One region of the Kitasatospora cystarginea genome, then DNA from elsewhere that is predicted to be linked to it. Evidence: riboswitches for the same ligand, from Rfam matches in the RefSeq annotation. Region 1 holds a riboswitch; the other holds the start of a gene.

Region 1 (7,453 bases):
GTAGGCACTGCTCGACCCTCCGCGACACTCATTACCCGGCAGGTGACCAGGCTCACTCCTGCACGGGCGGGGGAGTCCGCCGCGCAGCGGCGTAATCCGGACGTCACGACTCTGTCAGCTACGCGCCGTCCGCAGACAGCCCCTCCTTCCCCCTGTCCGTCCCCTATCCGCGCGTCCCCGGGGCAATGGGGCGCCGTCCCGGAGCCACCGGCCGCCCGCGTGGAGCCGGCCGCCCGCGTGGAGCCGGCCGCCCGCCGCCGGATACCGTCGAGACATGCCGGAAACGCCCGACTCCACCCCGCAGCCCGAGCTCTTCACCTGGGAGTTCGCCGCCGACCCCTACCCCGCGTACGCCTGGCTGCGCGAGCACAGCCCGGTGCACCGCACCACGCTGCCGAGCGGGGTGGAGGCCTGGCTGGTCACCCGGTACGCGGACGCCCGGCAGGCGCTGGCGGACGGCAGGCTGTCCAAAAACCCCGCCCACCACAGCGAGCAGGCGCACCGCAGCGGCCGGGTCGGAATCCCGGGGGAGCGGCAGGCCGACCTGATGACCCACCTGCTGAACATCGACCCGCCGGACCACACCCGACTGCGCCGGCTGGTGTCGAAGGCGTTCACCCCGCGCCGGGTGGCCGAGTTCGAGCCGAGGGTGCAGCAGCTGACGGACCGGCTGATCGACGGCTTCGCCACACGCGGTTCGGCCGACCTGATCCACGAGTTCGCCTTCCCGCTCCCCATCTACGCGATCTGCGACCTGCTCGGCGTCCCGCCGGAGGACCAGGACGACTTCCGGGACTGGGCCGGCATGATGATCCGCCACCACGGTGGCCAACGCGGCGGCGTGGGCCGGGCGGTGAAGCGGATGCGCTCGTACCTGGCCGAGTTGATCCACCGCAAGCGGGCCGACCTCGGGGACGACCTGATCTCCGGCCTGATCCGGGCCAGTGACCACGGCGAGCACCTCACCGAGAACGAGGCCGCCGCGATGGCCTTCATCCTTCTCTTCGCCGGCTTCGAGACCACCGTCAACCTGATCGGCAACGGTCTGTACGCGCTGCTGCGCAACCCGGGGCAGCGCGCGCTGCTGCAGGAGTCCGTGGCACGCGGCGAGAAGGAGCTGCTGGCCACCGGGGTGGAGGAACTGCTGCGCTACGACGGGCCGGTGGAGCTGGCCACCTGGCGGTTCGCGACCAGTCCGCTGACCATCGGCGGGGTGGAGATCCCGGTCGGCGACCCGGTGCTGGTGGTGCTGGCGGCCGCGGACCGCGACCCGGCCAGGTTCGCCGCGCAGAACACGCTCGATCTGGCCCGGAAGGACAACCCGCACCTGGGTTTCGGCCACGGAATCCACTACTGCATCGGCGCTCCGCTGGCCCGGCTGGAAGGCCAGATCGCGCTGGCGACCCTGCTGACCCGGCTGCCCGACCTGACCCTTGCCGCCGAAGGCGCCGAACTGCGCTGGCGCGGCGGTCTGATCATGCGTGGCCTGCGCGAACTCCCGGTTTCCTTTACCGCGCGACAGGGCTGATCTTCCCCGTAATCCAGAAGTCATTCTCGGGATTTCGGTGAGATGTGCCACATGGTCCGCGCCGCCTTCCGGACACCCGGCGAACCGGGCGTGTCGAGCTGACGGCGTGTCGGACTTGTCCCCGTTTGTCGATCTCTGAATGCGCATCAAACCGGACAAAGTCACATCGTTTGTGGGCGCATATAAACACAGCGTAATTCTCGTGTGATGTACGGGATATGAGCTTGTGATTGGTGTGACGGTATGCGTAGTCTCCGATGAGTTCGCAGCTGCGAACCCCGTTGCGTGGAACGCCAAACCTTGCCCATCACGCCTCGGGACACCGACCAGAACCCTTGGGCAAGGGCGGGGGACCCAGGTTTCGTCGCCGTTCCCACGGCTTGGGGTGAAGCCGCGTCGGCAGGGCAGGAAGCGTTCCTGTCCCGCTCGCCGCGGCCGGGCCAACCTCCCGGTCCGAACCCGACAGCTCACCTCGCAGGCGTGCGGAGAGGACACCTTCATGCTGTTCACCGGTTCGGGCCGTCATCGTCGCAAGACCCAGGCCGAGAAGGCCATCGCCGCTGCCGGTGTGGCCGGCGTCGGTCTAGCGCTGCCGCTGCTCACCGCCACCGGCGCACACGCCGCCTCCGTGTCGGCCTGGGACAAGGTCGCCGACTGCGAGAGCGGCGGCGACTGGAGCATCAACACCGGCAATGGCTTCTACGGCGGACTCCAGTTCACCTCCAGCACCTGGAAGGCCTACGGCGGCGGCCAGTACGCGGGCCAGGCCAACCAGGCGAGCAAGGGCCAGCAGATCGCGATCGCCGAGAAGGTCCTCGCCTCGCAGGGTCCCGGCGCCTGGCCGGTCTGCTCCGTCACGGCAGGTCTGTCCAGGGGCGGTTCGGCCGCCGACGTGGACACCAGCAGCCACACCCGCAGCTCCGGCTCGGGCTCCTCGGGCAGCAAGAGCAGCACCAAGAGCTACAAGAGCCAGTCCTCCCAGGACTCTTCGCGCACGGTTGCCACTCCGTCCTTCCCGGGCAAGGCCGGTTACGACGCCGAGTCGGGCAAGTACTGGTACCAGAAGAGCGGCGGCTGGTACTGGACCAGCCACCAGAGCATCTACGAGCAGTTCGCGGGCGGCGCCGCCGAGAAGGCCCCGGCGCAGAGCCCGGTGTCCGCCGCGGCCACCACGCAGAGCGCCGCCACCGGCGACTACACCGTCAAGGAGGGTGACACCCTGTCGGGCATCGCCCAGGCCCAGCACCTCTCCGGTGGCTGGCAGCACCTCTACGACGTCAACCGCGCCACCATCGGCGGCAACGCCAACCTGATCCTCCCCGGTCAGGTGCTCAAGCTGGGCTGACCCCAGGTGGCATGAGGGGCCGTTTCCGCCGCGTCGCGGAAACGGCCCCACTTGTCGCGCTTGTGGTCATTCAGGTGAACTACCGGCTGGTAGAGCGGCCACACGCTGAGACGGAGCCAAGGGCAGCGTGGCCCGGAGGCCCGGTGCGGTTAGGCTCTGGTCGTAACGACTCCGCAATCGTCCGCAGACTGCACCCCCTGTCCGTAGGACCTGCTTCCGCTAGGAGATGCCTCGTGCCGTCCATTGATGTCGTCGTAGCCCGTGAGATTCTCGACTCGCGCGGCAACCCCACGGTCGAGGTCGAGGTCGGCCTCGACGACGGCAGCACCGGTCGTGCCGCTGTCCCGTCCGGCGCCTCCACCGGCGCCTTCGAGGCCCTGGAGCTTCGTGACGGCGACAAGAACCGCTACTTCGGCAAGGGCGTGGAGAAGGCCGTCCTCGCCGTCATCGAGCAGATCGGCCCGGAGCTGGTCGGCTACGACGCCACCGAGCAGCGCCTGATCGACCAGGCCATGCTCGACCTGGACGCCACCCCGGACAAGTCCTCGCTCGGTGCCAACGCGATCCTGGGCGTCTCCCTCGCCGTGGCGCACGCCGCCTCCGAGGCCAGCGACCTGCCGCTGTTCCGCTACCTCGGCGGCCCGAACGCGCACGTGCTGCCGGTTCCGATGATGAACATCCTCAACGGCGGTTCGCACGCCGACTCCAACGTCGACATCCAGGAGTTCATGATCGCGCCGATCGGCGCCGAGTCGTTCTCCGAGGCCGTCCGCTGGGGCGTCGAGGTCTACCACACCCTCAAGGCCGTGCTGAAGGAGCGCGGCCTGTCCACCGGCCTGGGCGACGAGGGCGGCTTCGCCCCGAACCTGGACTCCAACCGCGAGGCCCTGGACCTCATCACCGAGGCCATCAAGAAGGCCGGCTACACCCCGGGCAAGGACATCGCCCTGGCCCTGGACGTCGCCGCCACCGAGTTCTACAAGGACGGCGCCTACCAGTTCGAGGGCAAGGCGCTCTCCTCCGCCGAGCTGATCGACTACTACGCCGACCTGGTCGCCAACTACCCGCTGGTCTCCATCGAGGACCCGCTGAACGAGGAGGACTGGGACGGCTGGAAGGCGATGACCGACAAGCTGGGCGACAAGGTGCAGCTGGTCGGTGACGACCTGTTCGTCACCAACCCGGCCCGCCTGGCCAAGGGCATCGAGACCGGCACCGCCAACGCACTGCTGGTGAAGGTCAACCAGATCGGTTCGCTGACCGAGACCCTGGACGCCGTCGAGCTGGCCCAGCGCAACGGCTACCGCTGCATGATGTCGCACCGCTCCGGTGAGACCGAGGACGTCACCATCGCCGACCTGGCCGTCGCCACCAACTGCGGCCAGATCAAGACCGGTGCCCCGGCCCGCTCCGAGCGCGTCGCCAAGTACAACCAGCTGCTGCGCATCGAGGAGATCCTCGACGACGCCGCCGAGTACGCGGGTCGCTCGGCCTTCCCGCGCTTCCGCGCCGCGGAGTAGTAAGCACAGTGCGTACGAGGGCTGGTCAGCACGACGGCTGACACCTGCGTCCGACCGGATGAGGTCTGACACGGATGGCTCGTGATCGGTGCCCCGCCGCCCGACCCCGTAGGGTTGGGCGGCGGGGCACCGGCGCGCGGGGCCGACGGGAGGGGTACATGGCGAGGTGGAAGATCCCCGGGATCGCCGGGCGGCCGCGGTTCACCAGCAGGGCCACGGTGCTCGTCCTGGTGCTCTGCTCGCTGGTGGCGATCCTCGCGTACCCCACCCGCCAGTTCATCGCGCAGCGCTCGGAGATCAGCGCGCAGCGCGCCAAGGCCGAGCGCGCCACCCAGCAGGTCGAGCAACTCCGCAAGGAGCGGGCCCGCTGGCAGGACCCGGAGTACGTGAAGGCGCAGGCCCGCGAGCGGCTGCACTACGCGCTGCCGGGTGAGACGCCGTTCGTGTCGGTCGACCCGAGTCCGCCCGCCACCGCACAGCCCGCACCGGGCGCGGTGGCAGCCGGCCCGGCCGCCAGGTCCGCCGTGCCCTGGTACACCAATGTCTGGGACTCGGTCGCGCTGGCCGACGCACCCGCCGCGGCCGGCGCCGCTCCCGGCGCCGCCCCGTCCACTGCCCCCGTACCCGCCACCCGCTAGAGACAGCACCCCCATGACCTCTGAGAACCCTCCCGTTTCCGACACCGACATCGCCGCCATCGCGGCCCAGCTGGGCCGAGTGCCGCGCGGTCTGCGCGCGGTCGCGCACCGCTGCCCCTGCGGCAACCCGGACGTGGTCGAGACGGCACCCCGGCTGCCGGACGGCACGCCCTTCCCGACCCTGTACTACCTGACCTGCCCCAAGGCCGCTTCGCTGATCGGGACCCTGGAGGCGGACGGTGTGATGAAGGAGCAGACCGCCCGGCTCGCCGAGGACCCGGAGCTGGCCGCCGCCTACCGACACGCCCACGAGGACTACATCGCCCGCCGGGACGCCATCGAGGTGCTCGAGGGTTTCCCGAGCGCAGGCGGAATGCCGGACCGGGTGAAGTGCCTGCACGTGCTGGTCGGCCACTCGCTGGCGGCCGGGCCCGGCGTCAACCCGCTCGGCGACGAGGCGCTCGGCATGCTGGAGGACTGGTGGGCCAAGGGCCCGTGCGTGAGCGCGGCCGAACTCGCCGAGAGCGCGGCCGAGGTGGCCGAGCAGCGGGCCAGGGCCGAGGACCACGCCGCCGTCATCGCCGCCAAGGAGCAGAAGACCGTCGAGCGCGCCGCGAAGAAGCGCAAGGCAGAGGAGGAGAGCGAATGACCGCCACCCGGGTCGCCGCGATCGACTGCGGCACCAACTCGATCCGTCTGCTGATCGCCGACCTCGACCCCGAGACCGGCGCGATCGCCGACCGCGACCGGCGGATGATCATCAACCGGCTCGGCCAGGGCGTGGACAAGACCCGCCGGCTGGCGCCCGAGGCGCTGGAGCGCACCTTCGCCGCCTGCCGCGAGTACGCGGCGGTCATCGCCGAGCACGGGGTCGGACCGGACCGGATCCGGTTGGTCGCCACCAGCGCCTCCCGGGACGCCGAGAACGCCGAGGAGTTCCGCAAGGGCGTCCGGGAGATCCTGGGCGTCGAGCCCAGGGTGGTCAGTGGCGAGGAGGAGGCGCACCTCTCCTTCATCGGCGCCACCAAGGAGCTGACCGGCGGCGCCTTCGAGCCCCCGTACCTGGTTTTCGACGTGGGTGGCGGCTCCACCGAGTTCGTGCTGGGCCACGAGGACGTCGAGGCGGCACGCTCGGTGGACATCGGCTGCGTCCGGATCACCGAGCGGCACTTCGCGGGCGCCGAGCTGCCGACGCTGAGTCAGATCTCCGCAGCCCAGGCCGACATCCGGGCCGCGCTGGACCAGGCCTCCGAGGTGGTCCCGCTGGACCGGGCGGCCACCCTGGTCGGCCTCGCGGGCACGGTCACCACGGTGGCCGGCATCGCGCTCGGCCTGCCGGAGTACGACTCCGCCGCCATCCACCACTCGCGGCTGTCGGTCGAGGCCGTCCGCGAGGTGACCGGCCGCCTGCTGAGCTCCACCCACGAGCAGCGCGCCGCCATCCCGGTCATGCACCCGGGCCGGGCGGACGTGATCGCGGCCGGTGCCCTGGTGCTGCTGGAGATCATGGAGCGGACGGGCGCCGCCGAGGTGGTCGTCAGCGAGCACGACATCCTGGACGGCATCGCCTGGAGCATCGCCTGACCGTGGTCGGGCGCGGCGGTCGGGGGCGCTCACGTCCCCGACCCCTCACTTGGACCGACCGGCGACAGGGCCCGCGGCGTCGCCGCTCCCTTTCGCCGGTCGGTCCTGTTGGCCGGTTTCGGGGCACCTTCGGTGGGCCCGGGAGCGGTCGCCGGCGGGGGTGCCGGGAAAACCTTCGTGAATTTCTTCACATGACGATCCAGTCTTTCGTCGCACTTTGCCGCCCGCTACGCCCGTTATGGGGGACCGAAGGTCGACTCGCTGACCGGCTCGTTGGATCGCAGGCGGGGCTCCCGGCTGGCCGGTGAATTCGAAACGGCGCGCGGGAACCCCCGCGTCACCAGGATCGTTGCTGCTCAGGAGTGCCGTCCGCGTTCCGGTGCTCACCGCGGGCCGCGCGGGGTTGTGAACGCGCGTCAGGCCCCGCCGGACGGGGCCGCGTAGTGTAGCAGACGGTGTCCAGGGTGATGTGACGGGGCTCACGAAAGGTCCGTCGGGCGGTGCTGGATACTTTCCGATATGAGCACCACGGAGCGTCCTCGCATCCTCATTGTCGGCGGTGGTTACGTCGGCCTGTATGCCGCGATGCGCATCCTCAAGAAGATGCGCTACGGAGAGGCGACCGTCACGGTCGTCGACCCGCGGTCGTACATGACGTACCTGCCCTTCCTCCCGGAGGCGGCCGGCGGCAACGTCGCGCCTCGCAACCTCGTCGCGCCGCTGCGCACGGCCCTGAAGAAGGCGGAGGTGCTCACCGGTTCAGTCACCGGTGTGGACCACGCCCGCAAGGTCGCCACCATCCAGCCCGCGGCCGGCGACTCCTACGAGCTGCCCTTCG
Region 2 (7,453 bases), on a different contig from region 1:
CGCCGCACCCGCCGTTCCTGGACGGCCGCGGTGGCCACCCTGAGCACCCTGTGCTTCCTGCTGGCGGCCGGGATGAACGGCGCCTTCGAGTTCCTGAAGTTCCAGCGGGACCGGGGCATCGAGGTGGAGTCAGTCGGCGCGCTGCCGCTGCACTTCGCCCGGCTGGCGGGCGCCTGGCCGGGCCAGGTCTCGATGAACTACGGCTCGCTGGAGCTGCTCGGTCCCTGGGTGCCGCTGATCTCCCGGCTATCGGTGGCAGCCACCGCGCTCGGCTTCGGCTGGCTGCTGCTGTGGCGGCTGCGGGCCAAGCGCTGGCAGGCCGCCACCGGCTACGACGCTGCGCTCGCCGCAGTGCTGATCTTCACCGTGACCAGCCGGGTGATCAGCCCGCAGTACCTGGTCTGGCTGATCGGCGTGGCGGCGGTCTGCCTGACGGTGCGCGGCACCAGTCAGAAGCCGGTCGCGGTGCTGATCCTGGTCGCCACCCTCTTCACCACCCTGGAGTTCCCGATCCTGTTCGGCCAGGTGCACCAGAGCCAGCCGTGGGGCGTGGCGGTGCTGACCGTACGGAACGGGCTGCTGCTGGCGGCCGCCCTGGTCTCCTGCCGCCGCCTGTGGCGCGCCACCCGGGACCCGGACGCCGAGCGCACCGTCGTCCTCCCGCCCCTGGAGCGGACGGGCTACCCGGTCCGTCCCGGTATCGCCTACGAGCAGGACCTGCTGGACGGCCTCGGCCCCGAGACCGCCAAGAAGTAGGGCCGCTCTCGCTACGGGTTCCGGCGGGTGGTGGACGCGCCGCCGCGTGCCTGAGCGCTCCCGGCCGCGGCCCGGCTACGGCCGGGTCGGCAGCCGGCGCACGTCGCCGATCCACTGGCGGGTGAACTCGTCGAGACTGACGCCCAGTTGGGCGCGGAACAGCCCGTCGAGCCCCTGCGACCTCGCCGGGTCGGCCGCGCCTACCGCCCGGTAGAGCGAGACCAGGTGCTTCTCGCTCCACTGCGTGGCGATGAGGTTGCAGGCCAGCCAGGCCAGTTCGTAGGCCTGGGCTATACCGGCCGAGCCGGCGACGAAGTCCTTGTCCAGGGGCAGCGCGGTCGGCAGCCGGCCGGCCGACACGTCGCCCGCGAGCTCCGGGGCGATCTGCCGGGCGGTGCGGCCCCTGCCGCGGTAGCCCGTGTAGTCGGCCACGCCCTCGGAGAGCCAGAGCGGAGTCCAGGGCCTGGTGTCGGCCCGGGTCGCGACATGGGTGGCCTCGTGGGTGGTGACGACCCTGCGCCCCAGGTCGCTGAGCCCGGCGTAGGCGTCCGGGTTGAGCAGTATCCGGTCGGCGGCGGTGCCGTGCGGGGCACCGGCGGCCGCGGTGGTGACGGCGGCTATGCCCTGGTAGTCGGAGGCGGAGACGCCCAGCAGCTGGGCGAACTGCTCCTCGCTCTGCGGGGTCTCCACCAGCAGCCGCCCCGCCCAGCCGTCGCCCCAGACCTCCTCGACCGCCGGTACCGCCTGGTCCACGACCTCGGCGGTCCTGGCCAGGTCGGCGCTCCCCAGCAGGCCCAGCACCAGGCAGTGGCTGCCGTGCGCCACCCGGACGGTGCCCAGGTCCCAGAGCGCGGCGGCCCCGGTCGGCTCGTCCTTGGCCAGCAGCCAGCCGCCGTCACCGCGGACGAGCTCCAGGGTGCGGCCCAGCAGCGCCGGGTGGTCGTCCACACCGCGCAGCCGGTAGCCGAGATCGGCCGCCACGGTGATCCGGTCGGCGTCCCGGGGCTCGGTGAAGTCGGTCATCCGGTAGAAGAGGTCGGCGAACGGGAGGTCGCGGCAGCGGGTCAGCACCTCCTGCTGCACATCCCTGGCCTCCGGGGCCACGTCCGCGAGCAGCCCGGCCGGGTCCGAACCGAGCAGCGCCTTGGCCCGCCGGGACAGCAGGGCCTCGATCCGCGGCCGGACGGGCGGGCCCGCGGCAGCGACCCCCTCGGCGGTACCGGCCGACGAGCGCGCCCCGGCCCCGGACAGCTGTACGAGGCCACCGGCCGCCAGCAGCAGCGCGCCGCGCCGGGACAGCAAGGGCCGACCTGCCCCGGTCGGCCGGGGCAGGTCGGTGACCAGCGGTTCGTGGTCCGTGTTCAGACCCGCACCACCCCGGCCACCGGCATCGCGTTCACGCTCTCGTAGCGGACCCTGGCCCCCGGGTGGGGCGCGTGCACGACCACCCCGCCGCCGGCGTACATGCCGACGTGGTGCATGTCCCTGAAAAAGATCACCAGGTCTCCCGGTCGTGCCTCGCTCAGGCTCACTCGCCGCCCCGCGTACATCTGCGCCTGCGAGGTGCGCGGCAGGGTCACTCCGGCCTGCCGCCAGCTCCAGTACATCAGACCCGAGCAGTCGAAGGCATACGGGCCCGCCGATCCGTACACGTAGGGCGAGCCGATCCGGGAGGTGGCGGCGGCCAGCGCGGCGGCGGCACGGTCGGAGGGGGCGGGCAGGTCGCCGAGGTCGAGCCGGTCGGTGCCGCGGGTGGCGCGCTGCTCCGCCTCCTTGGCGTCCTCCAGGGCCATCCCGGCCCGCTCCGCCGCTCCGAGGGTGTTGAGCAGCCGCTGGGCCTGGTCGAGCCGCTGCTGGATCTGCTGCTTGCTCTCCGCCAGGGTACGGCGGGCCTCCTCCAGCTCGGCGAGCTTGGCGCTGGTCTCGGCACGGCGCTGGTCGAGCCTGAGCTGCCGGTCGATCACCTGCCGGACGGTGGCGCTCTGCCGCTCGGCGGCCTGGTTGAGGCTGCGGGCCCGGGCGAGGTACCCGGCGGGATCGGTGTCCAGCATCAGTGCGACGGCCGGGTCGATGCCGCCGGCCCGGTACTGGGCGGCGGCCACCGCATTGAGATCGCCGCGAAGCCGGTTCAGCTCGTCCTGCGCGGCGGCGACCTGGCCCTGCAGGCCGTCGGCCTCGCTCTGCAGACGCTTCTGGTACTCCTGGGCGGCGTTGAACCGCTCCGCCGCCCGGTCGGCCTCCTCGTACAGCTGGTCGACCTGAGCCCTGACCTCCTGCTTGGACGGCGGCTCCCCCGGTGCGCCCGGGGCCGCCTGGGCCGGCCCGCCGAGCGTCATGCCGAGTGCAGTGGTGGCCGCTGCCGTGAGCGCCAGGGCGCGGGCCAGCCGCTGCGTGCCCTGCAGGGGGGAACGGCGGTGCATCGACATCGGGGCGGCTGCTCCATTCGTCCTCGGCTAACGTCCGGGGGCAGACGTTAGCGAGTCCGGAGGATCTAGTCCAAACCCTTGCAACACCGAATATTTGACCACTAATCGGACATTAGCTCGACGAGTCCGGGAACGCCGCAGGCCCGGCCCCTCGGAGACGGGGCCGGGCCTGCGGACGGAACCGCGAAGAGGTCAGACGCGGATGATGGCCGCGATCGGCAGAACGGTGGCCGGCATGTACTTGACGTTCTCGCCGGTACGCGGGGCGTGGACGACCTGGCCGTCGCCCGCGTACATGCCGACGTGGTGCATGTCGTTGTAGAAGATGACCAGGTCACCGGGCTGGGCCCTGGAGATGTCGGTGCCGATGTTGGTGCCGGCCGACGCCTGCTCCTGCGAGGTGCGCGGGATCGAGACGCCAGCCTGCGCGTAGGACCACTCCATCAGACCCGAGCAGTCGAAGGAGCTCGGACCCTCGGCACCCCACTGGTAGGGCTTGCCGATCTGGCTCTCGGCATAGGCGAGCGCGCGGGCGGCGTACGAGCCCGACGCCGGCACGTGGACCGTGCCGCCACCGCCACCGCCACCGCCGGTGCTGGTGCCACCGCCACCGCTGCCGCCGAGGTCGGTGCGGTTCTGGTCACGGGAGGCGCGGGCGGCGGCGTCCGCGGCGGCCTGGGCCTGAGCCAGCTGCTCGCGCTGCTGCTGGGTCAGCGAGTCGAGCAGCTCCCGGGCCTTCGCCAGCTTCGCCTGGACGTCGTCCTTCTGGGCCTTGAGGTCCTGGGTGGTGGCGTCCAGCTCGCCCAGTTTCTGCTGGGCCTCGGCCTTCTGCTGGTCCAGCTTCTCCTGGTCGGCCTTGAGCAGCTTCAGCGCGTCGGCCTGGGAGGCGCCGAGCTGGTTGAGCGAGTCGGCCTGGCTGAGGAAGGAGTCCGGGCTGCTGGAGAGCATCAGCTGCACGGTCGGGGATATACCGCCGTTGCGGTACTGCTCGGCGGCGACGGCGCCGAGCTCGCCCTGAACGGTGCTCACCTGCTGCTGCTGGCGCGCCACCTGGTCCTGCAGGTCGTTGACCTGCTTCTGCAGTTCCTGCTGCTTCTCGTTGGCCGCGTCGTACTTCTCGCTGGCGACCTCGGCCTGGTCGTTGAGCTGATCGACCTGGGTCTTGACTTCATCCAGGGTCGGCTTCGGGTCGGCGTGCGCACCGACCTGGGAGGAGATGGCCACCGCGGTCGCGGCTGTCGCCGTCATGATCGACACGCGGACACGGCTTGCGGGCTTGGGGCGACGATGGGACGCCACGAAGGCGGACTCCTTCTTCCTACGTCCGCCTACCGGGTGAGCTGACGGGTTCGGGCTGGAAGACATGCCCTACGACGCCTCACCGGCCCGCGTCCCCGACGGCCGGCCGGCCTGGCGCCGATTCACCCCGAGGAACGTGGTTCCCCGGCTCCGATCCGCAGCAACCCCAACAGGGGCTTCCCCGTGGGCAGTTGAACTGCCCCTACTGCCTCTCGGACTCGGCGGTAACCACCGCCGCCACCCTGGCTGGGTGATCGACTGTGCGGTGGTTCAGGTCCTGACCCTAGTAACGAAACCGTGATCCGTTCAAATCCTTGTCAGAAAAAATTCTGAGTCAATGCCAAGTTCATTTGTGAACCGACCGTGCGTGACAGCTCGGATACCGACGGCTGACAGCCTTTCACGAAAACGGCCCGCCGAAGCGCCCTGCGTCGCAGGACGAATTCGGCGGGCCGGGAAGCCGGACTCGCGGTGGCGTCAGACCCGGCGGATGGTGACGATCGCCATCGCGTCCGCCTTCATCGTCCGCACCACGTCACCGGTGTGCGGGGCGTGCACCACCATGCCGTTGCCGATGTACATCCCGACATGGCCCCCGCCTTCGTAGATGACCAGGTCACCCGGCTGCGCCTGGGCCAGCGAGGGCACCCGGGCACCGACCCCCATCTGCTCCTCCGAGGTACGCGGCAGCGAGACACCCGCCCGTGCGTACGACCACTGCATCAGACCCGAGCAGTCGAAGGTGCTCGGCCCCGCCGAGCCCCACTGGTAGTCATGCCCGCGCATGCTCAGCGCCGCGGACACCGCGACACCGGCGTAGCCGCCCGCGCTCGGCAGGTCGCCGAGGTCGGCCCGGGCGTCGCCGCGCGAGGCGCGGTCGGCCGCCTCGACGGCGGCCCGCTCCTGCGCGGTGAGCGAGTTCAGCAGGCTCTTGGCCTCCTGCAGCTTCTGCTGCACCTGGGCCTTGGCGTCGTTCAGCTCCTGGGTGTTGCGGTCCAGCTCGGCGAGGACGGCGGCCGCCTCCTGCTTCTGCTGGTCCAGCCGGGCCTGCTGCGCCTTCAGCGCCTTCAGGATGTCGGCCTCGGTCTGGTTGATCTGCTGGGCGCTGGACGCCTGCTCCAGGTAGCCGTCCGGGTTGGACGAGAGCATCAGGGTCACGGACGGGTCGATGCCGCCCGAGCGGTACTGGTCGCCGGCCACCGCCGACAGGCTGGTCTGCAGCTGCGTCAGCTGCTCCTGGCCGCGGGCGACCTGGTCCTGGAGCTGGTCGGCCTGCTTGCGCAGCTGGTCGGCCCGCTCCTGGGCGCCGTCGTACTTCTCGGCCGCCTGCTCCTGCTCGGTGTTCAGCTGGTCGATCTGAACCTTGACCTCGTCCTTGCTCGGCTGGGCGGGCGCCGCGTGGGCACTCGCGTTGGCCGACAGGGCGACCGCGGTCGCCGCCGCAGCGGTCAGCACGGACACCCGTGCGCGGCTCGGCTGCTTGGGACGGCGGTGGCTGGCCAAGGGACTAGCTCCTTCTTCCTGCTGGCTCCGTCCGTTCGGGCGGAATTCCGGAAAATAGGTTTGACGCCAGACCCTAGTGAAGATGACGGATTCGCGCCACTCCCTCGCCGGTGCCAACCCCCAGCCCCCGCACGGAATTCACCGGACCGTCACATATTGCCGGGAATGTCCGGACTGTCGTGAACGCCGGACCCTACAGGGCCACCGGAAGGGCAGACTTCCTGGTCAGGACCGGGACAGCCGGTTCAGCAGCAACACGGACGACACCGGGCGCGCCCCCGCGTTCCGCACCCCGTCGGCGATCTCCTTGTCGGCGGAGACCACCACCACCGGACGCCCCTTCGGCTCGGCCCGGACCAGACGCCGGATCAGCTCGTCCGCCGTCTCCCCGGTCCGGCTGAACCGCACCCGGACGCCGCGCGGAGGCGCCATCATCACCGGCACGTCGAGGTCCTGCCCGTCGAACACACAGGTGACCTCCGCCTGGGTCCGCTGCGCCAACATCGCCAGCCCGCCGAGCAGCCGGATCCGCTGCTGCTCCAGCGGCAGCGTCGGGTAGCCGGTCTTGGTGACGTTGTAGCCGTCCACCACCAGGTGCACCTGAGGGATCGCCAGCAACTGGTCCAGCAGCGCCGGGTCGTCCTCCGCCAGCCCGCGCCGGGCCACGTCGTTGGGCGAGGCCGAGCCGGGCACCACCGCGTCCACCAGATCGGCCGGACGGATCTGCGAGACCGGCAGCGCCAGCTCGCGCTGCAGACCCTGCGCCGAGTGCAGCACGGTGTCCAGCAGCAGCCGCAACCGCATGTCCTCGACGCTGCGCCCCTCCCTGGCCGAGCGGCGACCGGCCTCAACCGCCGTCTCCAGCTCGGCGATCCGGTGCCGCAGCCGCCGTGCCTCACCCTCCGCCGCACTGCGCTCGGCGGCGGCGGCGGCCCGGGCCGCATCCAGCTCCAGCTGCATCTTGCGTGTCTCGGCCTGCGCCCGCCGGGTGTCGCTCTCCAGGCTGCGCACCCGCTTGCGCAGCGACTCCGCCTCCCTGCGGACGCCCTCCGCGTCGGCCCGCTGGCGGTCCAGATCGGCCCGCCCCTGGGCCCGTACCTCGGCCAGCTCCTCCTGGAGCTTCTCCACGAACCGGGCGGCCTCCGCCGCGGCCCCCTCGGCGCCCGCCCGCTCCACCTGCTCCCCGGCTTCGGCCACCAGCCTCACCCAGCCCGCCGGCCGCAGCAGATACGCGGCGGCGGCGACATCCATCGGGTCGGCGGCGCCGGGCACGCTCCCGGCCTCCAGCGCCTTGACCAGATCGGGCTGGCCCAGCCGAAGCCGGTCCGCTATCCGGAGCCGGAACAGCGGCTCGGACTCCAGGGCGGCGGCCAGTGCCGTGCCCGCGTACTTGGCCCGCCGGGCCGCGGTGAACTTCGCGTACTGGCGCAGCGAGCCGGGCACATCGGCCTGCGACAGTCCGCCCAGTG

The links. Region 1 has a riboswitch for cyclic di-AMP ahead of ABD369_RS24695 (transglycosylase family protein). Riboswitches for the same ligand answer to the same signal wherever they lie in the genome.
Region 2: it holds a riboswitch for cyclic di-AMP, as region 1 does, so the genes downstream of both, ABD369_RS00530 (C40 family peptidase) here and ABD369_RS24695 (transglycosylase family protein) in region 1, are expected to answer to the same signal.

What each region holds. Positions count from the first base shown of each region.
Region 1 is NZ_BAAATR010000024.1:113,100-120,552, reverse strand. Features, by position in the region: gene ABD369_RS24705 (SDR family NAD(P)-dependent oxidoreductase) at 1-8, opposite strand, end outside; gene ABD369_RS24700 (cytochrome P450 family protein) at 275-1,528, shown strand; cyclic di-AMP (ydaO/yuaA leader) riboswitch at 1,843-2,023, shown strand; gene ABD369_RS24695 (transglycosylase family protein) at 2,028-2,873, shown strand; gene eno (phosphopyruvate hydratase) at 3,107-4,393, shown strand; gene ABD369_RS24685 (FtsB family cell division protein) at 4,552-5,031, shown strand; partial or broken gene ABD369_RS24680 (DUF501 domain-containing protein) at 5,045-5,554, shown strand; gene ABD369_RS24675 (Ppx/GppA phosphatase family protein) at 5,677-6,615, shown strand; gene ABD369_RS24670 (NAD(P)/FAD-dependent oxidoreductase) at 7,135-7,453, shown strand, end outside.
Region 2 is NZ_BAAATR010000001.1:114,790-122,242, forward strand. Features, by position in the region: gene ABD369_RS00515 (glycosyltransferase 87 family protein) at 1-756, shown strand, start outside; gene ABD369_RS00520 (hypothetical protein) at 832-2,058, opposite strand; gene ABD369_RS00525 (C40 family peptidase) at 2,118-3,182, opposite strand; gene ABD369_RS00530 (C40 family peptidase) at 3,375-4,430, opposite strand; cyclic di-AMP (ydaO/yuaA leader) riboswitch at 4,492-4,654, opposite strand; gene ABD369_RS00535 (C40 family peptidase) at 4,959-5,984, opposite strand; gene ABD369_RS00540 (NYN domain-containing protein) at 6,210-7,453, opposite strand, start outside.